Linked DNA regions of Rhizobium sp. SSA_523. The protein of the gene in region 2 binds, or shares a complex with, the protein of the main gene of each other region. Links are inferred from orthologs where the notes say so. Each region holds a gene or a part of one and is shown on either strand. Other genes may lie near its edges. The genes, in order: ccmB and ccmE.

Region 1 (15,052 bases), 2.3 Mb from region 2 along the record:
ATCAACTATCGCGCCGCCGCGGAAAAGCATGGCGGCTTCCGTCTGGCAATCCTGCCGATTGGTGCCTATGAGCCCCGCTGGTTCATGAAGGCGCAGCACCAGAACCCGGAAGAGGCGGTGGCGGGCATGCAACTGGCCAAGGCCTCCTATGCCGCCGGCCATCACTGGGGCACCGTCAAGCTGACCGATGAGGGGATAGAGGAACCATTGGCCGCGCTCAACAATGCGCTGACGGCCGCCTCCCTGAAGGCGGAGCGCTTCCGCCCTCTGCGCCCAGGCGAAGTCTTCGAGGTTCCGGATGCCTGAAGCCCGCGCCTGACGCACGGACCTTGAAAGCAAGCATGGCATCGAAGCTGGCATGCGCCTGAGCTGCAGGGCAGATGGCTGGCGGTCCGGTATTTGGCAGCTGGCCGGGCGCCGGGGAGCCGTGGCGATCGGCGAGCGAGCCCCCTGTCTTCGACACGCGCTCAGATGCCTCGGGGTCGACAGACTGGAAATGGCCCCGGTTTTCCGCCATATAGGCGGGAAATGGCGGGCTATTCCGTAAATGAGGACGTGCACCATGGCGCAGATGGTCGAATTTGCAAAGATGAACGGGCTTGGCAACAAGATCCTCGTCGTTGACATGCGCGGCCGCACCGAGCGTGTGGCATCGCAGGCGGCCATCGCGCTTGCCGGAGATCCGGCCACGGCCTTTGACCAGATCATGGCGATCCACGATCCGAAGCTGGACGGAACCGATGCCTATATCGACATCGTCAATTGCGACGGCACGCGTGCTCAGGCCTGCGGCAATGGTACGCGCTGTGTCGTGCAGGCGCTGTCGGCCGAAACCGGACGCAAGGTCTTCACCTTCCAGACGCTTGCCGGCATTCTGAATGCCGAGGAGCACCAGGACGGAACGATCTCCGTCGATATGGGCCCGCCGGTCTTCGAGTGGGACAGGATCCCGCTTTCGGAGGAGTTCTACGATACAAGCCGGATCGAGCTGCAGATCGGGCCGATCGATAATCCGGTGCTGCACTCGCCCTCGGCCATGTCCATGGGCAATCCGCACGCCGTCTTCTGGGTCGATCGCGACCCCATGAGCTTCGAGCTGGAGCGGTTCGGGCCGCTTATCGAGAATCACCCGATGTTTCCGGAAAGGGCCAATATCACGCTGGCGCAGGTCGTGACGCCGACCGAGCTTGTGACGCGGACCTGGGAGCGGGGGGCCGGGCTGACGCTTGCCTGCGGTTCGGCCGCCTGCGCGGCGGGCGTTTCCGCGGCAAGGACCGGGCGCACCGGCCGCAACGTCGACATCATCGTGGCGTCCAGCCCGGGCCGCGGCAGACTCGCCATCGAGTGGCGGGCCGACGATCACGTCATCATGACGGGCCCCGCCGAATGGGAATGGTCGGGCAGGCTTGACCCCGCAACCGGCGAATTCGTGCGCGACGGCCAGGCCGAGGCGCTGGCGCAGTGAGTGGCGTCGACATCATCACCTTCGGCTGTCGCCTCAATACCTATGAATCCGAGGTGATGCGCATGGAGGCGGAAAAGGCCGGGCTCAACAATGCCGTCCTCGTCAATACCTGCGCGGTCACCGGCGAGGCGGTCCGCCAGGCGCGCCAGGCCATTCGCCGCGCGCGGCGCGACAATCCCCATGCGCGCATCATCGTGACCGGCTGCGCGGCCCAGACGGAGGCGGCCACCTTCAGCGCCATGCCGGAGGTCGATGCCGTTCTCGGCAATGAGGAGAAGCTGAAGGGCGCATCCTACCGCGCCTTGCCGGATTTCGGCGTTTCTGCGGAAGAAAAGCTGCGCGTCAACGACATTATGAGCGTCAAGGCGACGGCGCCGCAGATGGTCGACCATATTGACGGGCATGTGCGTGCCTTCATCCAGGTGCAGAACGGATGCGACCATCGCTGCACCTTCTGCATCATCCCTTATGGCCGTGGCAATTCCCGTTCGGTTCCCATGGGCGCCGTGGTCGAGCAGGCGCGGAAACTGGTGGAGGCCGGCTATTGCGAGATCGTGCTCACCGGCGTCGATGCCACCAGCTACGGCGCCGACCTGCCGGGGCAGCCGACGCTTGGCCTGCTGGCCAGGACCTTGCTGAAGCAGGTGCCGGACATTCGCCGGCTGCGTCTCTCCTCCATCGACAGTATCGAGGCCGACCGTCATCTCCTCGATCTCTTGGCCGACGAGCCGCGATTCATGCCGCATCTGCATCTCTCCCTGCAGCATGGCGACGACATGATCCTGAAGCGGATGAAACGGCGCCATTCCAGTGCCGATGCGCTGGCCTTTTCTGAAACAGTGCGCCGGCTGCGGCCCGACGTGACCTTCGGTGCCGATATGATCGCCGGCTTCCCGACGGAGACCGAGGACATGTTCGGCAATGCCCTGCGCCATGTCGAAGACTGCGGCATCGCCTTTCTCCATGTCTTTCCCTATAGCCCGCGACCGGGAACGCCGGCCGCGCGCATGCCGCAACTCGACCGGTCTTTGATCAAGGAACGGGCGGCGCGGCTTCGCGTTCAGGGAGAGGCCCTGCTTGCGGCCCATCTTGGCCGCATGGTCGGGACGCGGCAGACCATCCTTGTGGAACGCAATGGTTTTGCCCATACCGACAATTTCTCGCTGGTCGCGGCTCCGCATCTGTCGCCGCGGGATCTGGTGCCGGTGACCATCACGGGCCACAATGGCAAATATCTGACAATGCAGGTCGACGCTGCCGCCGCAGCGTGACGGAACGGATCATTCATGGCGCTGGGGTTCATCAAGAAGGTTTTCTCGTTCGGCAAGGATAAGCCGCAGGACGAGGATCACGCGGAGAAGGGGCTTTCGCCGGAGGACCGCGCGGCGCTCGCCGCCGAAACCGAACCGCATGCGCGGGACGAGGACCTGCCGGTGGCCGCTATCGATCCGGTGGCCGAGATCGAGATGGAAACGGCCGGGGGTCCGTCAGATGATGGCGCGGCGGATGACGAGCCTGCGCTTCTTGCGCCTGCCGACATGCCGGGTGAGCTGGGCATGGTTCCCTTGTCGCTCCTGCAGGCCGAGGCGGAAGAAGATGTCGCCGTCGAGGTGCTATCCCCCTCTGAGGGGGGTGACGCGTCCGCTGCGGTTTCCTCTTCCGCGACCGAAGCGGAAACACCACCGCTGACTGCCGAACCCGCCCTTCCCAAAGGCTTTGCCACCCGTCGCCAGGAAGAGCCGGTGGTGGAGGCCGTGGCCGCGCCGAAGCTCACCTGGTTCCAACGTCTGCGCCAGGGCCTGTCGCGAACCTCCTCGCAATTGACCGGCCAGATTTCGGCGCTCTTCACCAAGCGCAAGCTGGACGAGGCGACGCTTGAGGAATTGGAAGACCTGCTGATCCAGGCGGATCTGGGGGTCGAGACGGCCATGCGCATCACCGATAGCCTCTCGTCCGAACGCTATGGCAAGGATGTCACGGGCGAGGATGTCTCGCGCATCATGGCCTCGGAGATCACCAAGGTGCTTACTCCTGTAGCAAGGCCGCTGGAGCTCGATCTCTCGCACAAGCCGCATGTCATCCTGGTGGTCGGCGTCAACGGCACCGGCAAGACGACGACGATCGGCAAGCTGGCCGCCAAGCTGTCAGGCTCGGGGCTGAAGGTCATGCTGGCAGCCGGCGATACCTTCCGTGCTGCTGCCATCGAGCAATTGAAGATCTGGGCCGACCGCACCCAGTCCGAGTTCATCGGCACGAAGCTCGGTGCGGACGCGGCGGGACTTGCCTATGATGCGTTCGAGCAGGCGAGGGCAAAGCGCTGCGACGTGCTGATCATCGACACGGCGGGACGTCTGCAGAACAAGGCCGAACTGATGGCGGAGCTGGAAAAGATCGTCCGCGTGCTTGGCAAGCTCGATCCGGAGGCGCCGCACACGGTTCTCCAGACGCTCGATGCGACGACCGGCCAGAATGCCATGAACCAGGTGGAGATCTTCCGCAATGTCGCCGGTGTCGGCGGCCTGATCATGACCAAGCTGGACGGCACGGCGCGCGGCGGCATTCTCGTTGCCATCGCTGCCAAGCACAAGCTGCCGGTCTATTTCATCGGCGTCGGCGAAGGAATAGAGGATCTCGAGCCCTTCGAAGCCCGGGAATTCGCGCAGGCGATTGCCGGCGTGACGCATTGATGCCACAGAATGCGCGTTTGCATCGCCCCATCATCAGCCAAAGGTAAGTACCAAGACCATGCAGAGCCTTGAAAGCGATACGACGCCGACGCCGCAGGAGAAAGCCCATCCCGGCTTGAAATTTGCGCTGGAAATCGGCCCTTTGCTGGTGTTCTTCTTCGCCAATCTGCGCGGCGAATGGCTTTTGGAGCGGTTCCCGTCCCTGTCCGTTCTCGGCGGGCCGCTTTTGGTGGCGACCGGGCTCTTCATGTCGGCAACGGTTCTTTCGCTGATCGTGTCGAAACTGGTCTTCAAGCATCTGCCGATCATGCCCTTCGTGTCCGGCATCGTCGTGCTGGTCTTCGGCGGGTTGTCGATCTGGCTGCAGGACGAGATCTTCATCAAGATGAAGCCGACCATCGTCAACAGCCTCTTCGGCGTGGCGCTGCTCGGCGGTTTGTTCTTCGGCAAATCGCTGCTCGGTTACGTGTTCAATGCCGCCTTCCAGCTGACGGATGAAGGCTGGCGCAAGCTCACCCTCCGCTGGGGGATCTTCTTCCTGTTCCTGGCCGTTCTGAACGAGGTGGTCTGGCGCAATTTTTCCGATGATGTTTGGGTGAACTTCAAGGTCTGGGGCACGATGCCGATCACCATCATCTTCACGCTCGCGCAGATGCCGCTGATCATGAAACATTCGCTTGATCCGAAGACCGAGGATCGCAAGTGAGCGTTGCGGAGTCCCTGCGGTATCAAAGGCACGTCTCGTTCTGGTTTTGGGTCGCTCTCGCCATTCTGGTGGCGCAGATCCTGGTCGAATATGCGATGGGCCGGCTGTGGATCTGCGCCTGCGGCGAGATCAAACTCTTCGAACCGGGCGTGAACACGCCGGGGAATTCCCAGCATCTGGCGGATTGGTATACGCCCTCGCACATCATCCACGGCTTTCTCTTTTACGGACTGGCCTTCCTGGTGCTGCGCCGCGCCTCGTTTGCCAAGCGCCTGGCGCTCGCCACCTTCATCGAGGCTGTCTGGGAGGTTCTTGAAAACTCGCCGATCATCATCAACCGCTACCGTTCCGCCACCATGGCAATCGGTTACGAGGGCGACAGCATCCTGAACTCCGCCATGGACACCGTTTTCATGGCCGTCGGCTTCCTGTTTGCGGCGCGCGCGCCGGTCTGGCTGACGGTGCTGGTGGCAATCGTCTTCGAGGTCTTTACCGGCTGGCTGATCCGCGACAACCTCGCGCTCAACGTCCTGATGCTGGTCTGGCCGGTGGATGCGATCAAGGCCTGGCAGGCCGGTGTCTGACGGATCTCAGGATCCGGCCGCGCCAAGGGCCTTTTCGATGGCCGGCAGCAGATCCTCCGTCACGCTTCGCTCGTCGAAGGGGCCGACACGCTTGTAGAGGATCGTGCCGTCGGGGGCGACCAGATAGGTCTCCGGGATTCCGTAGACCCCCCAGTCGATCGCCGCCTTACCGTTGGGATCGACTCCGATGGCGGCATAGGGATTGCCCAATTCGCCGAGAAAGCGCAGGGCATTGTCATTGCGGTCCTTGTAGTTGATCCCGACGACGGTCAGCCTTTTGTCCCTGGCCAGTTCGGAGAGAAGCGGATGCTCCTGCCGGCAGGGGACGCACCAGGAGGCAAAGACATTCACAAGCGCAAGCTTGCCGCGAATGGCCTCATCCGTGAGCGGCGGCGTCTGCGAGCCGTGGAGCGCCGGCAGCGAGAGCGAGGGGGCCTGCTTGCCGATCAGCGCCGAGGGGATGGAGGAGATATCCAGCCCGTTCACATCCTGATCATACAGCATCTTGCCCGCAATCGCCGCAAAGAGAGCGAAGATCACCAGAGGTATGAGGGCAAGCGCCCTGAGGGAACGCCGCGGTGCCGGGCTGTCTGCATCAAGTTTCATGGCGCCGCTGTTTCACTTGGATCGGTTGCCGGAGAAGAGGGACGGCCAGGAGACGGCTGAGAGGCCGTGGCGGGTGCGGCCGAACGGCGGCGGAGACCGGCTGCTTCGAGTGCGGCCAGTTCACGGCGCCGCGCCCGACCGTCGGACCATGTCCACAGGACGAGGGACAGGATGGTGACCGCCGTGATGGCATAGGAGGCCAGGATGTAGAAGGCGTGACTCATGCCGATCCGCCTCCCTGGCCTGCCATGCGGGCCGCCATGCGCCGCTGCGTGGCGACGCGCCGCCGCCAGATCTCGTTGCGCATCGCCATGATGTGCAAGGTGAAGAAGAGACAGGTAAAGGCCGTCGCCATGATCAGCAGGGGCCAGAGGAATTCCGCGTCGATCGTCGGTCCGTCGATCCGGATGACGCTGGCCGGCTGATGAAGCGTATTCCACCAGTCGACGGAAAACTTGATGATCGGGATGTTGACGAAGCCGACAAGGATCAGCACCGCCGATACGCGGGCTGCCCGGGACGGGTCGTCCATGGCCCGGTTGAGCGCGATCAGGCCGAGATACATCAGGAAGAGGATGAAGACCGAGGTCAGCCGGGCATCCCAGACCCACCAGGTTCCCCACATGGGCTTGCCCCAGAGCGAGCCGGTGACGAGCGCGATCAAGGTGAAGGCGGCCCCAAGCGGCGCTGCGGCCTTGTGGCTGACATCGGCCAGCGGATGGCGCCAGACCAGGGTGCCGATGGCCGAAAGCGCCATGACCGTGTAGCACATCATCGAGAGCCAGGCGGCCGGCACGTGGATATACATGATGCGGACCGTGTCGCCCTGCTGGTAATCGCCCTGCGTTGCAAAGGACAGTGTCAGACCGAGCACCAGCAGGATGATCGTCAACCCGGCAAGCCAGGGCAGCACGCGTTCGGCAAGGGCCAGGAAGCGTGTCGGATTGGCAAGATCGCTGAACTTGCGGATGGCTAGGCTCTGATTCATAGGGTTCCTCTAAAACAGGGCCGGGAGCCCGCCTTGATTCTAGTCAATCGCCGGCATTGCGCAACGCCAGTGCGGCGCCCGCCGGGCCAAGGACGGCAAAAAACATCGTGATGGCGGTCAGAATAAGGAAAGGCGGCAGGAAGGGCGCAGGATCCTCCACGGCGGCATAGGTGGCGCTCACGCCGAAGATGAGCACCGGAATGCACAGCGGCAGAACCAGGATCGATACCAGCAATCCGCCGCGCGGCAGGGTCACGGCCACGGCGGCGCCCACCGCTCCGATGAGGGTAAGCGCCGGCGAGCCGACGAGGAGGGTGAGCATGCAGGCGCCAATGGCCAATTCGTCCATGTTCATGAACAGGCCGAGCAGCGGCGAGGCAATGACCAGGGGAAGCACATTTGCCAGCCAGTGGGCGAGGCATTTGACAAGGATGGTGAGAACCAGCGGGTTCTCCTGCATCAGGAGGAGATCCAGCGAGCCATCGTCGCGATCGGTCTGGAACAGGCGGTCGAGGCCGAGCAGGGCTGCCAGCAGGGCCCCGATCCAGACGATGGCCGGGCCGATGCGCGCCAAAAGATTGAGATCGGGCCCAACGCCGAAGGGAATGACCGCAACCACGGTCAGAAAGAACAGAATGCCGATCAAGGCGCCGCCGCCGGCGCGGATGGAGAGTTTCAGGTCGCGCAGGAGAAGGGCGGTCATCGATCATCTCCTCCGGCGAAAATACCCCCCTCTGCCCCGCCGGGCATCTCCCCCTCCATTCCGGCAAAGGCGAAGCCCTTCATCTCCAGCCGGTGGCGCGCTTTGAAATCGAGAGGCTGGTGCGTGGCCGCCAGAACCAGTCCGCCCGTGGCCAGATGCGTCCGGATGAGCTGGCTGAACAGCGCCTCGGCGCCGACATCGAGCGCTGCTGTGGGTTCGTCGAGAAGCCAGACCGGGCGGTGGGCCACCAGAAGCTTGGCAAAGGCCATGCGGCGCTGCTGGCCGGCCGACAGATAGCCGAAGGGGAGGTGCAGGATGCTGCGCAGTTCCACCCTATCGGCGGCCTCGTCAACGCCAATGCCCTGGCGGCCCGGCCGGTCGCCCAGGCAGTCCTGCCAGAAAGCGAGATTTTCCTTGACCGTCAATTCCGGCTTCATCGCATTGCGGTGGCCGAGATAATGGCAGGCTTCGCAGGCCGGCACGGCCTCGGACACGCTGTCATCCTGCCAGTGGACGCGGCCGGCGGCGGGGCGAATCAATCCGGCAATCACGCGCAGAAGCGTTGACTTGCCGCTGCCGTTGCGGCCGGTCAGCAAAAGCGCCTCGCCAGCGCCGATGTCGAAGGAAACCTGTGAGAAAATCAGATCTTCGCCACGCCGTGCTGCGAGGTTTTCCGAAAGGAGCCGCATCAGGGTTACCTTTGATTTGCCATTCCCGCAGAGGTGGGAAAAAAATCTGCCGAACGATGCCGTCACCGTCTGGAACAGTTCTTAGAAATTATCTATAAGCTTCGCAACCACGCCAGCGGCCGGCGTGATTTTCACTTTGCGCCGGACCTGAAGAATCTTCTTCTCGTGCGGACAGCGGAAATGGTCGTACCCGCATCCTGATGTGCAAGAAGTGCATAGGCGTCCGCACGCGCGTGTTGGCTCTGATATCAGCGGGGTTGTTTCCGTGACAAAATCTCTCGACAGCTTTAATTGCCGGTCGGTCCTGACCGTCGATGGCAAAGACTATGTGTATTTCAGCCTGCCAAAGGCGGAAGCCAATGGTTTGGCCGGCGTATCCAAGCTTCCCTTCTCGATGAAGGTGCTTCTGGAAAATCTGCTGCGTCACGAAGACGGCCAGTCTGTCACCAGGGAGAATATCCTGGCCGTGGCCGAATGGCTGACCAACAAGGGCAAGGTTGAAAACGAGATCGCCTACCGCCCGGCCCGCGTCCTGATGCAGGATTTCACCGGTGTTCCGGCCGTGGTCGATCTTGCGGCCATGCGCGACGCAATGGTGGCGCTCGGTGGCGATCCGGAAAAGATCAATCCGCTGGTTCCCGTCGATCTCGTCATCGACCATTCCGTCATCGTGGATGAATTCGGAACGCCGACCGCCTTTGCCAAGAATGTCGAGCTGGAATACGAGCGCAATGGCGAGCGTTACCGCTTCCTGAAATGGGGCCAGCAGGCCTTCAAGAATTTCCGCGTCGTGCCGCCCGGCACCGGCATCTGTCACCAGGTCAATCTGGAATACCTCGGCCAGACGGTCTGGACCAAGGATGAAGACGGGGAAACCATTGCCTATCCGGATACCTGCGTTGGTACCGACAGCCACACGACCATGATCAATGGTCTGGGCGTGCTCGGCTGGGGCGTGGGCGGCATCGAGGCGGAAGCGGCCATGCTCGGCCAGCCGGTCTCCATGCTTCTGCCGGAAGTCGTCGGCTTCAAGCTGACCGGCAAGGTCAAGGAAGGCGTCACCGCCACCGACCTGGTGCTCACCGTCGTGCAGATGCTGCGCAAGAAGGGCGTGGTATCGAAATTCGTCGAATTCTTCGGCCCGGGCCTCGATTCCATGTCGCTTGCCGACCGCGCGACGATCGGCAATATGGGACCGGAATACGGCGCGACCTGCGGCTTCTTCCCGGTCGATGGCGAAACCATCAACTATCTCACCATGTCGGGCCGCACGAAGGACCGCATTGCGCTGGTCGAAGCCTATTCGAAGGCACAGGGCATGTGGCGCGAAGGCGATGGCTCCGACCTCGTCTTCACGGATACGCTGGAACTGGATCTCGGCGATGTCGTGCCGTCCATGGCAGGCCCGAAGCGTCCGGAAGGCCGCCTGGCCCTCGAAACCATCGCGCCGAACTTCGCGACCGCTCTCGAGACCGATTACAAGAAGCCCGGCCAGCTCGACAGCCGTTATGCCGTCGAAGGCACGGATTTCGACCTCGGCCATGGCGATGTGGCGATTGCCGCCATCACCTCCTGCACCAATACGTCGAACCCGAGCGTACTGATCGCGGCCGGTCTCCTGGCCCGCAATGCTGTCGCGAAGGGTCTGAAGTCGGCGCCCTGGGTCAAGACCTCGCTGGCACCGGGAAGCCAGGTGGTTGGCGAATATCTCGCCAAGTCCGGCCTGCAGGACTCGCTCGATGCGCTTGGCTTCAACCTGGTCGGCTTCGGCTGCACCACCTGCATCGGCAATTCCGGCCCGCTGCCGGCACCGATCTCCAAGACCATCAACGACAAGGGCCTGATCACCGCCGGCGTCCTGTCGGGCAATCGTAACTTCGAAGGCCGTATCTCGCCGGACGTGCAGGCCAACTACCTGGCCTCTCCGCCGCTGGTCGTTGCCTATGCGCTGGCCGGTACGGTGCAGAAGGACCTGACGACCGAGCCGCTCGGGCTGGACCAGAATGGTCAGCCGGTCTTCCTCAAGGATATCTGGCCGACCTCGCACGAGATCCAGGAATTCATCCTGAAATACGTGACCCGCGAGCTCTACGAGACCAAATATGCGGATGTCTTCAAGGGCGACGTCAACTGGCAGGCAGTTCAGGTGCCGGCCGGCCAGACCTATGCCTGGGACGACGGCTCGACCTATGTGCAGAACCCGCCCTATTTTGTCGGCATGGGCAAGACCGGTGCCGGCCTCTCCAATATCCGGGGCGCGCGGGTTCTCGGCCTCTTCGGCGACAAGATCACCACCGACCATATTTCGCCTGCCGGTTCGATCAAGGCGGCATCGCCCGCCGGCGCCTATCTGATGGATCACGGCGTCGGCGTGGCCGACTTCAACCAGTATGGTACCCGCCGCGGCAACCATGAAGTGATGATGCGCGGCACCTTCGCCAATATCCGCATCCGCAATTTCATGCTTGGTCCGAACGGCAAGGAAGGCGGCTACACGGTCCACTATCCGTCGAAGGAAGAGATGTCGATCTACGATGCGGCCATGAAGTACAAGGCGGAAGGCGTTCCGCTGGTGATCTTCGCCGGCGTCGAATACGGCAATGGTTCCTCGCGTGACTGGGCGGCCAAGGGCACCAACCTTCTTGGCGTGCGCGCTGTGATTGCCCAGTCCTTCGAGCGTATCCATCGCTCCAACCTGGTCGGCATGGGAGTTGTGCCCTTCGTGTTCGAAGAAGGCATGAACTGGCAGTCGCTGGATCTGAAGGGTGACGAGACCGTGACCATCGAAGGTCTCGACGGCGAGATCAAGCCGCGCGAGTGGAAGACGGCAAAGATCACCTATGCCGACGGTACGGTGAAGGAGATCAAGATCCTCTGCCGCATCGATACGCTCGATGAAGTCACCTATGTCAACAATGGCGGCATTCTGCAGACGGTTCTGCGCGATCTGGCCGCCTGAGCCGGCGCCTGATCGGCTTCAAGATCTCGGAAGGGATCGTGACGCCTGCTCTGATGATTTGTCAGAAATACAGCCGCCGGGACTTGCGCCCGGCGGCTTTTTCGTGCCCGCTGCTGCGGCAGGACGCATCCTCACGTCTCACCCGCTTGTGACTTCCGATTGATGGCCGATATGCTCTAAGTTCGCGCAACCCGAACCCGCTCCCGCAACGAAGACCTGTGATGCCTGCCAGAAACGGAAAACTCATGTGTGTATTGCGCGGCCTTGGGCTGCCGCTTTTGCTGTGTGCCGGCGCAGGCATGGTTCAGGCTGGTGATGTCCGCACGCCCAAGGGCGTGGTCGAATTGTTCACGTCCCAGGGCTGTTCGTCCTGTCCGCCGGCCGATGAAGCGCTGAAGAAGCTCGTCCAGCAGGGCAATGTGGTCGCCTTGGCCTACCATGTCGACTACTGGAACTATATCGGCTGGAAGGACACGCTGAGCTCGAAGGAAAATACCGAGCGCCAGTATGGCTACGCCCATTCCATGGGGCGAAGCGGGGTCTATACGCCGCAGGCCATCATCAATGGGCGCCAACACGTCTCCGGGGCCGATCTTTCCGCCATCAATGGTGCAGTGGAGGACATGACGGCCAAGGGCGCCGGCATGAGCATCCCTGTCAGCATCAGCATGAAGGGAGACGAGATGTCGATCGAGGTCGGCGCCGGCCAGGGCCGCGCCGATGTGGTCGTCGCCTATTTCACCAAGAAGGAAGAAGTCGCTGTTGAGCGCGGCGAAAACAGCGGCCGCACCGTCGAATACTGGCACAGCGTCTACGATGTGCAGACGGTCGGCATGTGGGATGGCAAGCCGTTGAAGATCACTCTGCCCGCCAAGGCGCTGGGCCGATCGAAGAAGGACGGCTGCGCGGTCCTGTTGCAGACCTCCAGCCCGACCGGCGAGCCCGCTGCGATCATCGGTGCAACCCTGGTCATGGCCGGGCGCAAGCGAGACGACTGAGATCCTCGGCGATCTCGTCTACACGCAAGGTATCGGGCGTCACCCGCTTTGCCAGCGCAAAGCCTGCGCCGAGCGCCAGAGGCAGGTTCTATATCGGGAGGGAGGGAATGGTCCGGCCCCAGGCGATGGGGGCTGGGGGTAAGGTCAACGCTCGAGACCGGACCGAGTCTGGCGCACCGCGCCAAACCATGTCTGACGCATCAGCGCCAAACGAGATCTGCAGAATGCAAAAGAAATCCGGCGCTGTTTTGACCGAATTCAGGCCAAAAGCAGACAGTGTGTCGGAACGTGCGAAGAGGGCCGAGGCGGCGGGCATTGCGCGCCGCGGCGTCTTCCTCCCCTTGCATTTTGAGCCCAGTCGGGCACACTGTCATGAAATTGTTGCGAGGCTTCGGAATCTGAATGACTGACCAGCCGGATTTAACCGGGCGCGGCACTTCTTCGGGAAATGTCGTCGTCGAACTCCACCAGTACCGGCAAAGCCTGGATCCTCTGCCTGTCACCTTCCACCGTCGAGAACTGGATGCCATTCTCAGGATCTACGGTCGCATGGTCGGCGAGGGCGAGTGGAAGGACTATGCCATCGATCACATGAAGGAGAAGGCGGTCTTCTCCGTCTTCAAGCGATCGGGCGAAATGCCGCTCTTTCGGATCGAGAAAAACCCCAAGCTTTCGGCGAAGCAGGGCGCCTATAGCGTGATCAACACGCATGGCATGATCCTGAAACGCGGCCACGACCTTCAGCAGGTGTTGAAGGTGTTCGACAAGGTCCTGAAACTCGTCGAGTGATCGAAATTCCGTCTTTGAAATGCTGATGTCATCGCGCCCCCGCCAAGACCGCAAGCTGCCTATTCTGATCATCCTGCATCAGGAACGCTCCTCCCCCGGGCGCGTCGGCCAGATGCTGGTGGAAAAGGGCTACCCGCTCGACATTCGTCGCCCCGTTCTGGGCGATCCCCTGCCGGAAACGCTCCGGTCCCATGCCGGCGCCGTTATCTTCGGCGGCCCGATGAGCGCCAATGATCCCGAGCCTTTCGTGAAGCAGGAGATCGACTGGATCTCCGTGCCCCTGCGGGAGAACAAGCCGTATCTGGGCATCTGTCTCGGCGCGCAGATGCTGGTGAAGAATCTCGGCGGCAGCGTCGCGCCGGAGAAGGGCGACCTGACGGAAATCGGCTGGTATGCGCTGCACCCGACCGAGCACGGCCGGCTTCTGATGCCTTGGCCACGCATGGTCTACCACTTCCACCGCGAGGGGTTCAGCCTGCCGCGTGGCGTTCAATTGCTGGCAAAGGGCGATGCCTATCCGCATCAAGCCATCCGCTACGGGGAGAATGCCTGGGGCGTGCAGTTCCATGCGGAGCTGACGCGCGCCATGATGCATAGCTGGGTTGTCCGCGGTGCCGAGCGCTTTACCCTGCCCAATGCCCAGCAGGGTCGAGAGCATCTGGAGGGGCGGATGATCTTCGATCAGGCGCTGCGCAACTGGCTGTGGGCTTATCTGGACATGGTGTTTGACCGGCAGAGCCTGCGGGACAGTGCCGAGGTGCCGAAGCCGGCCTATTCCCCAGCCTGACCTGCCAGGGGTTTCAGAACTGCGCCATCAGGGCGTCGACGGCGCGTCGAGACTGTCGATCTTGCGCAGCTTCGGAAAACGCGCCGCCCAGATCACCGCCACCGCCAGCGTGCCGAAACCGCCAATCACGACGGCAGGCACGGCTCCGATCAGATGCGCCATGGTTCCGGCGCGGAACTCGCCCAGCTCGTTGGATGCGCCGACAAAGACCATGTTGACGGCATTGACGCGGCCGCGCACTTCATCCGGCGTCCACAGCATGATGAGGCTTTCGCGGACATAAACGGAAATCATGTCGGATGCGCCCATCAGCATCAGGGCAGCGATGGACAGCCAGACGGTCTGCGACAGGCCGAAGATGACGGTGGCCGCGCCGAACAGCGCGACCCCGACAAACATGAAGACGCCGGCGCGATGTTTGATCGGATAAGCGGCCAGCAGAACGGCAACGACGATCGCTCCAATGCCTGGCGCGGCGCGCAACAGGCCGAGCCCCCAGGGACCGAGTTCGAGAATGTCGCGGGCAAAGACAGGCATCAGCGCCACGGCCCCGCCGAGAAGAACCGCGAAGAGATCCAGCGAGATGGCTCCCAGAACGACCTTTTCGCTCCAGATGAACCGGAAGCCGGCCAGGATCGTCTGTAGGTTGACCGCTTTGGAACCCTGGCGCTGCATTGGCTTAGGGATGCTGACGATCAGGATCGCGGCTGCCAGCATGAAGGCCAGCGCTACCGTATAGGCAATGGTGGCGCTGGCGCCGTACAGCAGGCCGCCGGCCACCGGGCCGAGGATCGACGCCGTCTGCCAGGAGGATGAATTCCACGCCACGGCATTGGGAAGGGCATGCTCCGGCACGAGATTGGGCGCCAGCGATTGCACCGCCGGCCCCATGAAAGCCCGTTCTATGCCGAACACGATGAGAATGCCGAAGACCGGCCAGGGGGAAAACGTCCCCGTGACCGTCAAAGCGAGCAGAGCCGCCGTGCAGAGGCCGCCGAGAAACAGGCAGACCGCCACGATGGCGCGGCGATTATACCGGTCGGCGACGGTTCCGGTCACGAGGATCAGCAGCAGCGAGGGCAGAAACTGAA
Region 2 (15,057 bases):
TTATGGCATCAAACTGGATGATCGCGATCGTCGCTGCGGCGATAATCAGCCTCTCGAGCAGCCAGAGCCTTGCCCTCGATTATCTGGTTCTCGTATCCGGTGATTGCGGAGATGCTGCCTCCAAAGTGGTGAAGGAAACGGGCGGATACCTGCTTTCGGCAGAGCCGACAAACGACGGACGCAGCTGCATCGTCACGGTCCTGGTGCAGGGCAGTGGCGAGCGGCCGCGCAAGGTGACGATGCGGGTACCCATGTAAGCAATAGCGTTGAGCCGGGAGCAGGCGTGTTGAGCAGGGAGCTGGTGAGCGGGGCGTGCAGAAGGATGAAGGCTCGAGCCGCCGTGAGGCCGGGCGGCGCTCGCATCCTCAGTTCCTGGGCCCAGAAGCCCGCTGATCGAGTCGCACCGGACGCCTTGCTCCTGATGCCTTTTTCCTGATGGCTTTTCCCCGATGCTTTGACATTAACGCTTTTCGTCTAATGCTTTCACCCTGACGGTTTTACCCCGACGATTTTACCCTGACGCTTTCGCAAAACCCGCTGTTTTCTGAGGATATGATGCGCATACTGGTCGTTGAAGATGATGAGAACCTGAACCGCCAGCTGGCCGATGCCCTGAAAGAGGCCGGCTATGTGGTCGATCAGGCCTTTGACGGCGAGGAAGGGCATTTCCTCGGCGATACCGAACCCTATGACGCAGTGATCCTCGATATCGGCCTGCCGGAAATGGACGGCATTACGGTCGTCGAGAAATGGCGCGAAGGCGGCAAAGTCATGCCGGTGCTGATGCTGACGGCACGCGATCGCTGGAGCGACAAGGTGGCCGGGATCGATGCCGGCGCCGATGACTATGTGGCAAAGCCCTTCCATGTCGAGGAAGTGCTGGCGCGCGTGCGGGCGCTCATTCGCAGGGCCGCCGGCCACGCCTCTTCCGAGCTCGTCTGCGGGCCGGTGCGCCTCGATACCAAGGCGTCCAAGGCGACGGTGAATTCGGTTACGCTGAAACTCACATCGCATGAGTTCCGCCTGCTATCCTATCTGATGCACCATATGGGCCAGGTGGTGTCGCGTACCGAATTGATCGAACACATGTATGATCAGGACTTCGACCGCGATTCCAACACGATCGAGGTCTTTGTCGGACGCTTGCGCAAGAAGATCGGCGTCGACCTGATCGAGACGGTGCGCGGTCTCGGCTATCGCATGCAAGCGCCTGCCGATGGTCATTAGATCGGTCACTGCCCGCGTTCTCCTGCTGGCAACCCTCTGGTCGGCCGTCGCCCTCGTGGTGATCGCGCTGGTCATCTCGGCGCTCTATGCCAAATCCGCCGAGCGCGCCTTTACCGATCTTTTGCGCGCGCAGCTCTACAACGTCATCAACTCGATCACCATCGGCGACGACAACAGCCTGAACGGCAATCCGCAGCTGGGCGACCTGCGCTTCTCGCAGCCCGAGACCGGCTGGTACTGGATCGTCGAGCCTCTCGGCACCTTCGCCGCGACGCCGCTCTCCTCCTCGTCGCTCGGCGTTTCCAACATCGCCGTGCCGTCCATCCTCACCGTTCCCTTCAACAACCGCTACGAACGCTTCTATCCCACCTATGACGCCTTCGGAAACCATGTTCTGGTGGCCGAGACCGAAGTGGTTCTGGACAGCGAAGGCCGCGCGGCGCGGTTCCGCGTGTCCGGCAATCTCAACATCGTCGACGGCGATATCCAGGCCTTCACCCGCAGCCTCTATATCGCGCTGGTGGTGTTCGGCCTGCTCAGCCTCGTCGTCAACGGTCTTGCCATCCTCTTCGGCCTGCGCCCGCTGGCCGATGCCCGCCGCGCCCTCGAACGGGTGCGGCGCGGCGAGATGGAGCGGCTGGAGGGCGAGTTTCCGCGCGAGGTGCAATCGCTGACCGTGGAAATGAACGCCCTCATCGACAGCAACCGGCGCATTGTCGAGCGGGCGCGCATGCAGGTCGGCAATCTCGCCCATTCGCTGAAGACGCCGATTGCCGTGCTGTTGAACGAGGCGCGGCTTCTGGAAAAGCCGCAGGCCGATGTGGTGCGCAGCCAGGCGGAGGCCATGCAGGCCCAGGTGCAATCCTATCTCAACCGCGCCCGCATCGCCGCCCAGCGCGAATCGCTTCTGGCCCGCACCGAGGTGGAGCCGGTGATCGAGCGGTTGATCCGCGTGATGCGCCGTCTCAATCCGGAAAAGGAATTCCAGCTGCATGCCGCCAGCGCCGGCCTGGCGCTCGCCATGGAACAGCAGGATGTGGAAGAGACGGTCGGCAATCTCCTGGAAAATGCCGCGCGCCATTCCGCCTCGGTGGTCTGGCTGAGCGTTTCGGCCGCGCCGGCACCGGAAGGCGCCGAGGGGCCGCGCCGCCACTGGGTGGAGATCACCGTCGAGGATGATGGCCCGGGCCTGACGCCGGCGGAGATCAAGGAGGCGCTGAAGCGTGGTCGCCGGCTGGACGAAAGCAAGCCGGGAACCGGGCTCGGCCTGTCCATCGTCGGCGAGGTGACGCGCGAATATCAGGGCCGCTTCGAACTGACGCGCGGCGAACGCGGCGGCCTGAAGGCGCTGTTGACGCTTCCGGGCATTGCCATGGACAATGGCTAGCGCATCCGGCCAGCGCATTTGGGCGTCGGTGTAGGCACGCCTCGCTTGATCGGAAGCGGGAGCGGGAGCGCGAGCGGTATCGGGATCGGTGCCCGATCCGGAGAACCGGCAGCCGGATCTTGGAAGGCCTTCCTGCATCACGCCGAGCTCGCGCCAGATCACGATGAGTTCTTGTTGGCAGGCGCTCTTTCGGCCTCGACCTTTGCGGCCAAACCGTTAAAAGGGGGGGTGGACGCAGCTAGACCGGGAACCCTTGCGGGAGGGGCCCGTCATTTGTCTTGAGACGGTTGGAGAAGAATGCGCATTCGCCCTCATAGCTTTGTTCTGGTGACGATGCTTGCCGCAGCCCTGCTGTCCGGTTGCACCACGGGCGGCGCAAACAGCGGCGGCGGCCTGTTCTCCCGCGCGGCCTCGCCATCTTCCAAATATATCGCGGCGCTGCAGGGCGGAATGGTCGGCCGCTCCGGCCTCAAGCTCAGCGACAGCGACCGGCAGCGGGCGCTGGAGGCTGAATATCGGGCGCTGGAAAGTGCCGGTGTCGGCCAGCCGGTTCCCTGGGCAGGCAGCGGCGTGACGGGCCAGGTGGTTGCCGCCGCGCCCTATCAGGTCGGTTCGCAGAACTGCCGGCAATATACCCATACGCTGACGGTTGGCGGGCGCGAGACCAAGCTGCGCGGCGCGGGCTGCCGCAACGACGACGGTTCCTGGACTCCCTTGACCTGACGGATCGGGCCGATCCCCTGCAATTGACGCAAATCAAGGCCGGGACCTTGGCAAGCGGCGAGAAAGGGACCGGAAACTTGCGGCGAAACGCCTCAATTTCGTGTCATCGCTCCGCTTCCGATTGGAATGCGAGCCCGCTTGAAGTATTTGGCCTGCATGATTTTATGGATCGCTCTCGCTGTTTTGACCGCTGCCGTGGCTGCAGTGCTGCTGGCGCCGCTGATGAAGGCGCGAGATCCCGTCGCCGCGGGGGCGGCCGATGAGGCTGCCGTCTATCGCGACCAGTTGCGCGAGATCGGCCGCGACCGCGAGCTCGGCCTGATCGGCGCACAGGAAGCCGATTATGCCCGGGCCGAGATCGGCCGCCGGCTGCTGGCCGTCAGCGCCGATTCCGGTCCCGCTGCCTCTGCCTCTGCAGCTGCCAGTGCCGCTGCCATGCCGGATGGGTCTGCCGGCGAGGCGCCCGCCGCCGCAAGCCAGAGCCGCCGCCATCCCCGCGCTTTCGCGGCCATCGTTGTCGTGCTGCCGGCCGTCGGCCTCTGTCTGTACCTCATGCTCGGCCAGCCCGGCCTGCCGGACCAGCCGCTGGCGGCACGGCTGGAAAACCCCGGCAGCAATATGGCGCTGCTGGTCGCCAAGGCCGAACGGCATCTGGCGCAGAACCCGGAAGACGGCGCCGGCTGGGATCTCCTGGCGCCCATCTATTTCCGCAGCATGCGGCTCGGCGATGCCGAAATGGCCTATCGCAGGGCGATCGCGCTTCTGGGCGAGACGCCCGAGCGCCTGGCCGGTCTTGGCGAGACCCTGGTGGCCGGCCGCGACGGCGTCGTGATCGACGAGGCGCAGAGCCTGTTCGAAAAGGCCGCATCGCTCGACCCCGGCAATATGCGGGCCCGCTTCTATGTCGCGCTGGCACTCGAGCAGAGCGGGCGCAAGCCGGAAGCGCTTGCCGCCTTCCGGTCGATCGCCGCGGATTCGCCGCCGGGTGCGGCCTGGGCGGATCTGGTGGAGGAACACATTCTCAGCAATGGCGGCACTGCGCCGTCCTCCGGCGGAACCGGAGAGAAGCCTCTGGCCGGTCCGGATGCCGAAGCGCTGGCCAATGCCTCTGCGCTCTCGCCGGCCGATCGCCGGCAGATGATCGACGGCATGGTCGCAAGCCTTGCCGCGCGGCTGAAGGACGAACCGGCCAATATCGACGGCTGGCTGCAGCTCGTCCGCTCCTATGCCGTTCTCGGCCGCAAGGCGGAGGCGCAAGCCGCCCTGGAGCGAGGCCTGAAGACCTTCGGCGCCGATGGGCCCGAGCGGGCGCGGCTGACGGAACTGGCCCGCGAGATGCGGATCGATATGGGGAATGCGCAAGGCGGAGCGGCGGATGCCGGACCGGACGGGGCGCCCGGCCAGGTGCGGGAGGGAACGGGACAATGACGCGCAAACAGAAACGGCTTGCCGTGATTGCCGGCGGCATAAGCTTCATCCTGGCCGCGGTGCTGATCGTCATGTTCGCCTTCAGCCAGTCGATCGCCTATTTCTATATGCCCGGCGACCTCGCCAAGGCCGAGATCGCGCCCGGCACCCGTATCCGCCTGGGCGGTCTGGTGGAGGAGGGATCGGTCAGACGCGACGAGGGCTCGAAAGTCAGTTTCCGCGTTACCGATGGCAGCGACAGCGTGCCGGTGAGCTATACCGGCATTCTGCCGGATCTCTTCCGCGAAGGGCAGGGCGTGGTCACCGAAGGCCAGTTCACCGCCGCCCATGCCTTTGTCGCCGACAGCGTGCTTGCCAAGCATGACGAGAATTACATGCCGAAGGACGTGGCCGACCGCCTGAAGGAAAAGGGCGTCTGGAAGGATCCGCAGGAGGCGGGCCGATGATCATCGAGATCGGACATTATGCCCTGGTCCTCTCGCTGGCGACCGCTCTGCTGCTCGCCGTCCTGCCGCTTGTGGGCGCGCGCCGAAAGGATGCAGCACTGATGGCGCTGGCGCCGGTGGGCGCCCTCACCATGCTCTGTCTCGTCGGCCTCTCCTTTGCCGCCCTGACCTGGGCCTATGCCGTGTCGGATTTCTCGGTGCGCAATGTCTGGGAGAATTCGCATTCGTTGATGCCGATGGTCTACAAGCTTTCCGGCGTCTGGGGCAATCACGAAGGCTCCATGATGCTCTGGCTCCTGATCCTCGTCCTGTTCAGCGCCATGGTGGCGGTGTTCGGGCGCAACCTGCCGGACAGTCTGCGGGCGACCGTCCTTTCCGTCCAGGCCTGGATCGCCTCGGCCTTCCTGCTGTTCATCCTCCTGACCTCCAATCCCTTCTCCCGCCTCTCGCCGGCGCCGGCCGAGGGCCAGGACCTGAACCCGGTCCTGCAGGATCCCGGGCTCGCCGTGCATCCGCCGCTTCTCTATCTTGGCTATGTCGGTTTTTCCGTCTGCTTCTCCTTTGCCATCGCCGCCCTCATCGAGGGCCGGATCGACGCGGCCTGGGCGCGCTGGGTGCGGCCCTGGACGCTGGCCGCCTGGACCTTCCTGACGGCCGGCATCGCAATGGGCTCCTACTGGGCCTATTACGAGCTCGGCTGGGGCGGCTGGTGGTTCTGGGATCCGGTGGAGAATGCCTCCTTCATGCCGTGGCTCGCCGGCACGGCGCTCCTGCATTCGGCGCTGGTGATGGAAAAGCGCGAGGCCTTGAAGATCTGGACCGTGCTGCTCGCCATCCTGACCTTCTCACTTTCGCTGCTCGGCACGTTCCTGGTGCGCTCCGGCGTGCTCACCTCGGTTCACGCCTTCGCCACCGATCCGACGCGCGGCACCTTCATTCTCGCCATTCTCAGCCTCTTCGTCGGCGGGGCTTTCGCCCTGTTTGCCTGGCGAGCGCCGGAGCTGAAGAGCGGCGGCCTGTTTGCCCCCATTTCGCGCGAGGGCGCTCTCGTTCTCAACAATCTCATCCTCACGGTCTCGACGGCGACCGTCCTGATCGGCACGCTCTATCCGCTGGTGCTGGAAACGCTGACGGGCGAGAAGATCTCGGTCGGCGCGCCCTTCTTCAACCTCTCCTTCGGCCTGTTGATGCTGCCGCTTCTGCTGGCGGTGCCCTTCGGGCCGCTGCTCGCCTGGAAGCGCGGCGATCTGCTCGGCGCCCTGCAGCGGCTGTATGGCGCCGCGGGCCTGTCGCTGCTGGCTGGTTTCGGCCTCTATTATGCCGAAAACGGCGGACCGGTGCTGGCGGGGCTGGGCCTGGCGCTCGCCTTTTTCCTGATGCTCGGGGCGCTGACGGATCTGTGGTACCGCGCCGGCTTCGGCAAACTGGCCTTCAAAACCGCCTGGGCGCGCTTTTCGGGCCTGCCGCGCTCCGCCTTCGGCACGGCGCTCGCGCATTTCGGGCTCGGCCTGACCCTGCTCGGCATCGTCGCCGTGACGACGTTCGAGAGCGAGACGGTCGTCGAGATGCGGCAGGGCGAGACGGTCGAAGCGGGCGGATACAGCCTGGTCTTTGACGGCATGCGCAAGGCTGTCGGCCCCAATTTCAGCGAGGAACGCGGCCATTTCACCGTCAGCCGCGCCGGCGTCGCCGTTGCCGATGTCTGGTCCTCCAAGCGCATCTATACCGCGCGCCGCATGCCGACCACCGAAGCCGGGATCCTGACTTTCGGCCTGAGCCAGCTCTATGTCTCGCTAGGCGACCCGATGGCCGATGGCGGCATCGTGGTGCGCATCTGGTGGAAGCCCTGGATCCTGTGCATCTGGGGCGGCGCGCTGGTGATGACGGTGGGCGGCATGGTTTCGCTCTCCGACCGCCGCCTGAGGGTGGGTGCGCCGGCCAGGCGCGCGAAGCCGGTCAAGGCATCGACGATGGAGCCGGCGGAATGACGAGACGATTTTTCTCCCCGACCCCTCCCCATGAAAGGGAGGTTGCGGATGCCTTTGATTGTCGCCCCCCTCGTGGAGGCGATGGCCCGCAGGCCAGACGGGGGATCTCTTCGGCAATCCTCACCCTTGGCCTTTTGCTCACCCCGCTGCCGGCGCTCGCCGTCAATCCGGACGAGGTGCTGAAGGACCCGGTCCTTGAGGAGAGGGCGCGCAATCTGTCGGCGCAGCTGCGCTGCATGGTGTGCCAGAACCAGTCGATCGACGATTCCAATGCCGAGCTTGCCAAGGATCTGCGGCTGCTGGTGCGCGAACGCATCGTCGATGGCGATACGGATGGCGAGGTCATCGACTATGTCGTCTCGCGCTATGGCGAATTCGTGCTGCTGAAGCCGCGGCTGAGCGGAAGGACGCTGGTGCTGTGGGCCGCACCCGCCTTCCTGCTGGTGATCGGCGCCGGCACCGTGCTGGTAATGATCCGGAAGCGGCGCACGCGGCGCGGACCGGAGCAATTGCTGACGCCGGAAGAGCAGGCAAGGCTGGACCGGCTGCTCGAGGAATAAGGCCCATCCCCTCCGGTCTTTGCGAACATTACGAAGTTTTCACCACCCAGACACGTGCAGTTAAGGTGGCGCTCCCTATATCTTGCGTCATCCACCGCCGCCGGCCAGTCCAGACGAACCGGCCCTCCAGTCTGAACGTGATGAAAAGAAGGTATTGATCCATGAGCAAGATCGGACGCCCCTCTCTGAAAACCGTGTTGAAGGGAACGACCGTCGCCGGCCTCGCGGCTGTGATGCTTTCGACCGGCATCCCCGCCCAGGTCTACGAATCCTTTGCCGATCCGGTAACGGTTGCAGCACCGCAGGTCCCAAGCTTTGCCGATGTCGTCGGCGCCGTCTCGCCCGCCGTTGTCTCCGTGCGCGTCAAGTCCGACGCGACGCCGGTCTCCGACGAGAACGGCAACGGCTTCTCGTTCAATTTCGGCGGCCGCGGCTTCGATGACCTTCCGGACGATCATCCGCTGAAGCGCTTCTTCCGCGAATTCGGCGGCCAGATGCCCGGCAATCGCGATCAGGGTGAGGGCCGGAACCGCGCCCAGCGCGATCCCAACCGTCCGCATTTCATGCGTCCGGTCGCCCAGGGCTCCGGCTTCTTCATCTCCGAGGACGGTTATGTGGTCACCAACAACCACGTCGTGTCCGACGGCTCGGCCTATACGGTCGTGATGAACGACGGAACGGAACTGGATGCCAAGCTCGTCGGCCGCGACAGCCGCACCGATCTTGCGCTGCTGAAGGTCGATGCCAAGCGGACCTTCACCTATGTCAAATTCGCCGATGACGCCAAGACCCGCGTCGGCGACTGGGTCGTGGCCGTCGGCAATCCCTTCGGCCTCGGCGGCACGGTGACCGCCGGCATCGTCTCGGCCCGCGGGCGCGATATCGGCTCCGGCCCCTATGACGATTTCATCCAGGTGGATGCGGCCGTCAACCGCGGCAATTCCGGTGGCCCGACCTTCAACCTGGAAGGCGAGGTCGTCGGCATCAACACCGCCATCTTCTCGCCCTCGGGCGGCAATGTGGGCATTGCGTTTGCCATTCCCGCCTCGACCGCCAAGGATGTGATCGCCGACCTGATGAAGGACGGCAAGGTGGAGCGCGGCTGGCTCGGCGTACAGATCCAGCCGGTCACCCAGGATATCGCCGAATCGCTCGGCCTTGCGGAAGCCAAGGGCGCGCTCGTCGTTGCCCCGCAGGAGAACTCCCCGGGCGCCAAGGCCGGCATCAAGCAGGGCGACGTGATCACCGCCGTCAATGGCGATCCGATCAAGGATGCCCGCGATCTGGCCAAGAAGGTGGCCGCCATCGGCCCGAACAAGAAGATCGATGTGTCGGTCTGGCGCAATGGCAAGTCCGAATCCGTTCCCGTCATGCTCGGCAACCTGGCCAGCGACGAGGCAACCAAGGCGGAAACCACCGAAGCCCAGCCGGATAACGAGCCGGCCAGTGAAAAGGCCCTGGCCGATCTCGGCATCACCGTTGCGCCCGCCGATGACGGCACCGGCGTGTCCGTGACCGATGTCGATCCGTCCTCGGAAGCCGCTGCCAAGGGCCTGCGCGAAGGCGAGAAGATCACCTCGGTGAACAACCAGCAGGTCACTTCCGCCGCCGATATCAGCAAGGCGCTGGAGGCTGCCCGCAAGGATGGCCGCACCCGCGCTTTGTTCCAGGTCGAATCGCAGAGCGGCAGCCGCTTCATGGCCCTGCCGATCAATGAAGGCTGATTGCCGCGTCTGAACAGTCAAAGGGCGTCGGGCCGGGCTTGGCCCGGCGCCTTTTTCAGATCGTCCTCCGCTCTAATGATCAGGAGCTTCCAGACATGCAGACGGATGCACCCCAAATCCACACAGCCGACGATTCCAGCTTCAATCAGGCTCAGGCCGAGTCTATTCTCCCGCATATGAAGATTCTGGTGATTGAAGACGATCTCGAAGCTGCGGCCTATATGACGAAAGCCTTTCGCGAGGCGGGCATCGTTGCCGACCATGCGAGCGATGGCGATAGCGGCCTGTTCATGGGGTCGGAAAATGCCTATGACGTGATGGTCATCGATCGCATGCTGCCGCGTCGTGACGGGCTTGCGGTGATCAGCGAATTGCGCAAGCGCGGCGTCAACACGCCGGTCCTGATCCTCTCGGCGCTTGGCCAGGTGGACGACCGGGTGACCGGGCTTCGCGCCGGCGGCGACGATTACCTGCCCAAACCCTACGCCTTCAGCGAGCTTCTGGCCCGCGTCGAGGTTCTGGGCAGGCGCAAGGGCACGCCCGAGCAGGAAATGGTCTATCGCGTCGGCGATCTCGAACTCGACCGGCTGTCGCACGAAGTGCGCCGCGGGGGCAAGGAGGTCCTGCTGCAGCCGCGCGAATTCCGGCTTCTCGAATATCTGATGAAGAATGCCGGGCAGGTGGTGACGCGGACCATGCTCCTTGAAAATGTCTGGGATTATCACTTCGATCCGCAGACCAATGTCATCGACGTCCATGTGTCGCGGCTGCGCTCCAAGATCGAGAAGGAGTTCGACAAGCCGCTCCTCAAGACCATTCGCGGTGCCGGCTATATGATCAAGGACGAGGGATAATACCGAATGTCGATGATGGAAACCGATTGCGCCGGAGCGATTTTTGGTTTGCGGCGAGGAGAAAACCACAGTCGGACCCATCGGTCCGGCGCGGATTTTCGACGACGCCCGGAGGCCAAGAGCGCCCGGTCCTCCGGATGGGCCGGATTTCCTTCACCGACTTTGTTGCAATCCTCGACTGATGCGGGAGCATCGCTCTGCGGTATGCGGCCCACGTCGGATGAAGGCCTCCGGTCCCACGCAACAGGTTCCTGTCATCGAGATTTGGGATAGGCCGAGAATGAGCCGCATCCGCATCGTGCTGCGCTCGACGACAGTTCGCCTGTCGGCGCTTTACATCCTGTTGTTCGCGCTCTGCGCCGCCTTCCTCGTCGTCTATGTCACGGCCATGTCGGAGCGGCTTCTGGCGCAGCAGGTGCGCGAGGGCGTGATGCAGGAAAGCTCGGAGGTCCGGGCCGCCTATGAGCGCGGCGGCATCAATCTTCTGCTGCGCACCATGGAACGGCGCGCGCGCCAGCCGGGCGCCAATCTCTACGTCATTGCCAGCCCGACCGGCGAAATGCTGGCGGGCAATGTCGCGACCGTCGAGCCCGGCGTTCTGGCACGGGAGGGGTGGACGGCACGACCCTTCCATTACGACCCCTTCACCGAAACCGGCCCGCCGCGCCCCCATATGGCCACCGCCAACGTCTTCTTTCTCGACAATGGCCTGCGCGTCATGGTCGGCCGGGATCTCGGCGAGCCGGGCCGCTTCCGCGGCATCGTGCGCCGGGCGCTGATGGTGGCGCTGGCCATCATGGGTCTCGGCGCCGTGATCATCTGGTTCGGCATCGGCCGCAATGCGCTCAAACGCATCGATCGCATGTCGGCGGCCAGCACGAAGATCATTGCCGGCGACCTGTCGCAACGCCTGCCGGTGGGGGTCTCCGGCGACGAGTTCGACCGGCTGTCGGAATCCCTCAATTCCATGCTGGAGCGCATCGAACGGCTGAACGAAGGCCTGCGCCAGGTCTCCGACAATATCGCCCATGATCTCAAGACGCCCCTGACCCGGCTGCGCAACAAGGCCGCCGACGCCCTGGCCGAGGAGGGGCCGGATGCAAGGCGCATGGCGCTGGAGGGCATTATCGCCGAATCCGACCAGCTGATCCGCACCTTCAACGCGCTTTTGATGATTTCGCGCGTCGAGGCCGGCTCCATCGCCGCCGAGATGACGACGATCGATCTCTCCGCCATTTCCGCCGACAGTGCCGAACTCTACGAGCCGGTGGCCGAAGAGGCGGGCCTTTCCCTGACGACGCGCATCGAACCGGGCCTGTCGGTGCAGGGCAATCGCGAGCTTATCGGCCAGGCAATCTTCAACCTCCTCGACAATGCGATCAAATACGCCGCCGACAGCGGCAGCGACAAGCCGATCGAGGTGAGGCTTGAGGCGACGAAAGACGGATTGCGGCTTGCCGTCTGCGACAGCGGCCCCGGCATTCCCGCCGATAAGCGCGCCGAAGTGGTCAAGCGTTTCGTCCGCCTCGACGAAAGCCGCTCCAAGCCCGGCACGGGCCTCGGCCTGGCCCTGGTGGAGGCGGTGATGGAGTTGCATGGCGGTCGCCTGGAGCTTTCCTCCACCCATGGCGATGCGGCGCCACAGCCGGGCCTGACGGCAAGCATGGTCTTTCCCGCCCAAAGGTCCTAAATGGGTTCGGGGTCGACAGACTCTCAGGGAGTCTGTGCAGGGAGTCTGGCCAGGGAGTCTGGGCAGGGAGTTTGGAGAGGAGGCACGAAATGTCGCTGCGACGCCTGGCGGATCTGCGCGAGAACCGGTTGAAGCCGTTCAATCAGACGGAGGCGAAGGCGGCACTCGCAACGCTTCGGGAGATTGCCGCGGATCAGCCGCCGGTGGCCGAGATGCTGGCCGAAGCCGGCGTGATGCGGGACTTTCTCTGCGCCGCCTTGTCGCTCTCTCCCTATCTCAGGGAGCTTGCCAGCCTGCGGCCGGCCATGGTCGCCGATGTTCTGGCAGAGCCTTTCGAGACCTTGCTGGAAAGGGCGGTGACGACAGCCCGCGACTGCTGGAGGCCCTCAGGCGATGGGAGTCTTCCCGGCGAGAGCGAGGTCATGGCGGCGCTTCGACGCGCCAAGGCGCGCGTCAGTTTCCTTCTCGCTCTGGCGGATCTGGCGGGGCTGTTCAAGGCCAGCGAGACGACTGGCTGGCTGACACGGCTTGCCGATGCCGCGGTCGCCGCGGCCATCGACCATCTTCTGCTCGCCCAGCATCAGGCCGGCAAGCTGTCCCTGCACGACCCGGCGCAACCCTCGAAAGGCTCCGGCCTGATCGTGCTCGGCATGGGCAAGCTCGGCGCCTGCGAGCTCAATTATTCCTCCGATATCGATATCGTCATCTTCTTCGATCCCGAGGCCGGTATCGTTGCCGACAAGCTGGAGGCGACGGAATTCTTTGGCCGGATGATGCGGCGGCTGATCCGCATCCTGCAGGAGCGCACCGGAGACGGCTATGTCTTCCGGACGGACCTGCGCCTGCGGCCGGATCCCGGCTCCACCCCGCTTGCGGTGCCGATGGAAGCGGCGCTGATCTATTACGAGGGGCGGGGGCAGAACTGGGAGCGCGCCGCCTATATCAAGGCGCGGCCCATGGCGGGCGATCTCGACGCGGGCGAGGCCTTCCTGCGCCAGCTGGTGCCCTTCGTCTATCGCAAATATCTGGACTATGCGGCCATTGCCGACATTCATTCGATCAAGCGGCAGATCCATGCGCATAAGGGCCATGGCGCGATCGCAGTCAAGGGCCATGACGTCAAGCTCGGCCGGGGCGGGATCCGCGAGATCGAATTCTTCGCTCAGACGCAGCAGCTGATCGCTGGCGGGCGGATGCCGGATCTGCGCCAGCGCCAGACGGAGAAGGCGCTTGCCGCTTTGGCCGAGGCAAGCTGGATCCGCCCCGACATCGCCAGCGAGCTGACAAAGGCCTACTGGTTCCTGCGCGACGTGGAGCATCGCATCCAGATGGTCCGGGACGAGCAGTCGCACCGGCTGCCGGAAACCGAGACCGAGCTGAAACGCATCGCCTATATGCTGGGCTTCGCCGATACGGCGCAGTTCAGCGACCGGCTGGTCGAGGTGCTGCGTCTCGTCGAGCGGCGCTATGCGGAGCTCTTCGAGCAGGAGGCCAAGCTCTCCGCCGGCGAGGGCAATCTCGTCTTCACCGGCCAGAACGACGATCCGGAGACGCTGAACACTTTGTCCAGGCTCGGCTTCGAACGCCCGGCCGACATGTCGCGCGTCATCCGCACCTGGCATAACGGCCGCTATCGCGCCACCCAGTCGGTGGAAGCGCGCGAGCGGCTGACTGAACTCATGCCGGATCTTCTCACCGCCTTCGGTCGCAGCAAGCGCGCCGATGATGCGCTGCTGCGCTTTGACGGCTTCCTGAAGGCCCTGCCGGCCGGCATCCAGCTCTTTTCGCTCCTCGGCAACAATCCAGGCCTTTTGTCGCTGATGGTGATGATCATGGCGGCGGCGCCGCGGCTGGCCGATATCATCGCCGCCCGGCCGCATGTCTTCGACGGCATGCTGGACCCCGGCCTGATGGCGGAGATCCCGACGCGCTATTACCTGGCCGAGCGCCTGGAGACCTTTGTCGGCGGCGCCCGGCATTATGAGGACAGTCTCGACCGCCTGCGGATCTTCACGGCCGAGCAGCGCTTCCTGATCGGCATCCGGCTTCTGACGGGTGCCATCAGCGGCACACAGGCCGGCCGCGCCTTTACCGATCTCGCCGATCTCGTCATCGAGCAGGCGCTTGCGGCCGTGCTGGACGAGATGGCGCAGGCGCATGGCGATTACCCGGGCGGGCGCGTGGCGATCATGGGCATGGGCAAGCTCGGCAGTTACGAGCTGACGGCTGGATCGGATGTCGATCTCATTCTGCTCTATGATTACGAGGAGGGGGCGCAGGGCTCCGACGGCGCCAAGCCGATCGATGCCTCGCGCTACTTCACGCGGGTGACCCAGCGCCTGATCGCCGCCCTCTCGGCCCCGACCGCCGAAGGCATCGTTTTCGAAGTGGATCTGCGGCTGCGGCCGTCCGGCAATAAGGGGCCGGTCGCGACGCGCATCAATGCCTTTCGCAAATATCAGCAGGAAGAGGCCTGGACCTGGGAGCATATGGCCCTCAGCCGTGCCCGCATGGTGTGCGGCGAGCCAAGTCTGGTGCAGGAGGCCGAGGCGGTGATCGCCGAGACCCTGGCAGCGCCGCGCGACCGGGCAAAAATCGCCGCCGATGTCGCGGACATGCGCGCGCTCATCGAAAAGGAGAAGCCGCCGGGAAGCGGCTGGGACATGAAACTCATCCCCGGCGGCCTGATCGATATCGAGTTTCTGGCGCAATATGCGCGGCTTGTCGCGCCGGATGCGAATGATCCGACGCCGGGATCCCAGCCCGAAAGCGGTACGGCCACGGCCCTTCGCCGCCATGGCCAGGCCCTGTTGAGCGCCGACGATCTGGACACCTGCGTCTCCGCGCTGTCCTTCTATACCGAATTGTCGCAGATCATCCGCCTGTGCGTGGGCAATGATTTCGATGAGAAGGATGCGCCAGCCGGCCTGATCGAGCGCCTCTGCACGGCGGCCGATCAGCCGACCCTGAAGCTTGTGGAAGCGGAAATCAAGCGGAGGTCAAAAGCCGTTCGCTCCGTGTTTCAGGCAT

The links.
Region 1: the proteins of ccmE (region 2) and ccmB are in contact, whole or in part, in a solved structure (PDB 8CE8), measured with the Escherichia coli proteins. The link is inferred for Rhizobium sp. SSA_523 from one-to-one orthologs.

Annotation. Positions count from the first base shown.
Region 1 is NZ_CP129382.1:2,518,056-2,533,107, reverse strand. Bases 5,910-8,903 are described here. They hold ccmB (heme exporter protein CcmB), read right to left. Parts: upstream 7,740-8,903; coding sequence 7,080-7,739; downstream 5,910-7,079. Other genes in these bases: acnA (aconitate hydratase AcnA), read left to right, coding at 8,694-8,903; ccmA (heme ABC exporter ATP-binding protein CcmA), read right to left, coding at 7,736-8,428; QTJ18_RS20380 (heme ABC transporter permease), read right to left, coding at 6,269-7,036; QTJ18_RS20390 (DsbE family thiol:disulfide interchange protein), read right to left, coding at 5,910-6,048. Outside these bases: QTJ18_RS20420 (MBL fold metallo-hydrolase), read left to right, coding at 1-306; dapF (diaminopimelate epimerase), read left to right, coding at 563-1,465; tRNA (N(6)-L-threonylcarbamoyladenosine(37)-C(2))-methylthiotransferase MtaB, read left to right, coding at 1,462-2,736; signal recognition particle-docking protein FtsY, read left to right, coding at 2,752-4,152; QTJ18_RS20400 (septation protein A), read left to right, coding at 4,211-4,858; QTJ18_RS20395 (DUF2585 domain-containing protein), read left to right, coding at 4,855-5,442; more of QTJ18_RS20390, read right to left, coding at 5,449-5,909; more of acnA, read left to right, coding at 8,904-11,387; QTJ18_RS20360 (DUF1223 domain-containing protein), read left to right, coding at 11,633-12,385; QTJ18_RS20355 (DUF2794 domain-containing protein), read left to right, coding at 12,788-13,174; QTJ18_RS20350 (glutamine amidotransferase), read left to right, coding at 13,194-13,961; QTJ18_RS20345 (MFS transporter), read right to left, coding at 13,989-15,052. UniProt on the Escherichia coli protein: Required for the export of heme to the periplasm for the biogenesis of c-type cytochromes.
Region 2 is NZ_CP129382.1:245,880-260,936, forward strand. Bases 3,488-6,486 are described here. They hold ccmE (cytochrome c maturation protein CcmE), read left to right. Parts: upstream 3,488-4,761; coding sequence 4,762-5,211; downstream 5,212-6,486. Other genes in these bases: ccmI (c-type cytochrome biogenesis protein CcmI), read left to right, coding at 3,494-4,765; QTJ18_RS09495 (heme lyase CcmF/NrfE family subunit), read left to right, coding at 5,208-6,486. Outside these bases: QTJ18_RS09465 (hypothetical protein), read left to right, coding at 3-257; QTJ18_RS09470 (response regulator transcription factor), read left to right, coding at 556-1,227; QTJ18_RS09475 (sensor histidine kinase), read left to right, coding at 1,217-2,614; QTJ18_RS09480 (RT0821/Lpp0805 family surface protein), read left to right, coding at 2,912-3,337; more of QTJ18_RS09495, read left to right, coding at 6,487-7,199; QTJ18_RS09500 (cytochrome c-type biogenesis protein), read left to right, coding at 7,196-7,759; QTJ18_RS09505 (Do family serine endopeptidase), read left to right, coding at 7,921-9,483; QTJ18_RS09510 (response regulator transcription factor), read left to right, coding at 9,579-10,337; QTJ18_RS09515 (sensor histidine kinase), read left to right, coding at 10,618-12,027; QTJ18_RS09520 (bifunctional [glutamine synthetase] adenylyltransferase/[glutamine synthetase]-adenylyl-L-tyrosine phosphorylase), read left to right, coding at 12,117-15,057; QTJ18_RS09525 (PAS domain-containing sensor histidine kinase), read right to left, coding at 15,016-15,057. UniProt on the Escherichia coli protein: Heme chaperone required for the biogenesis of c-type cytochromes. Transiently binds heme delivered by CcmC and transfers the heme to apo-cytochromes in a process facilitated by CcmF and CcmH.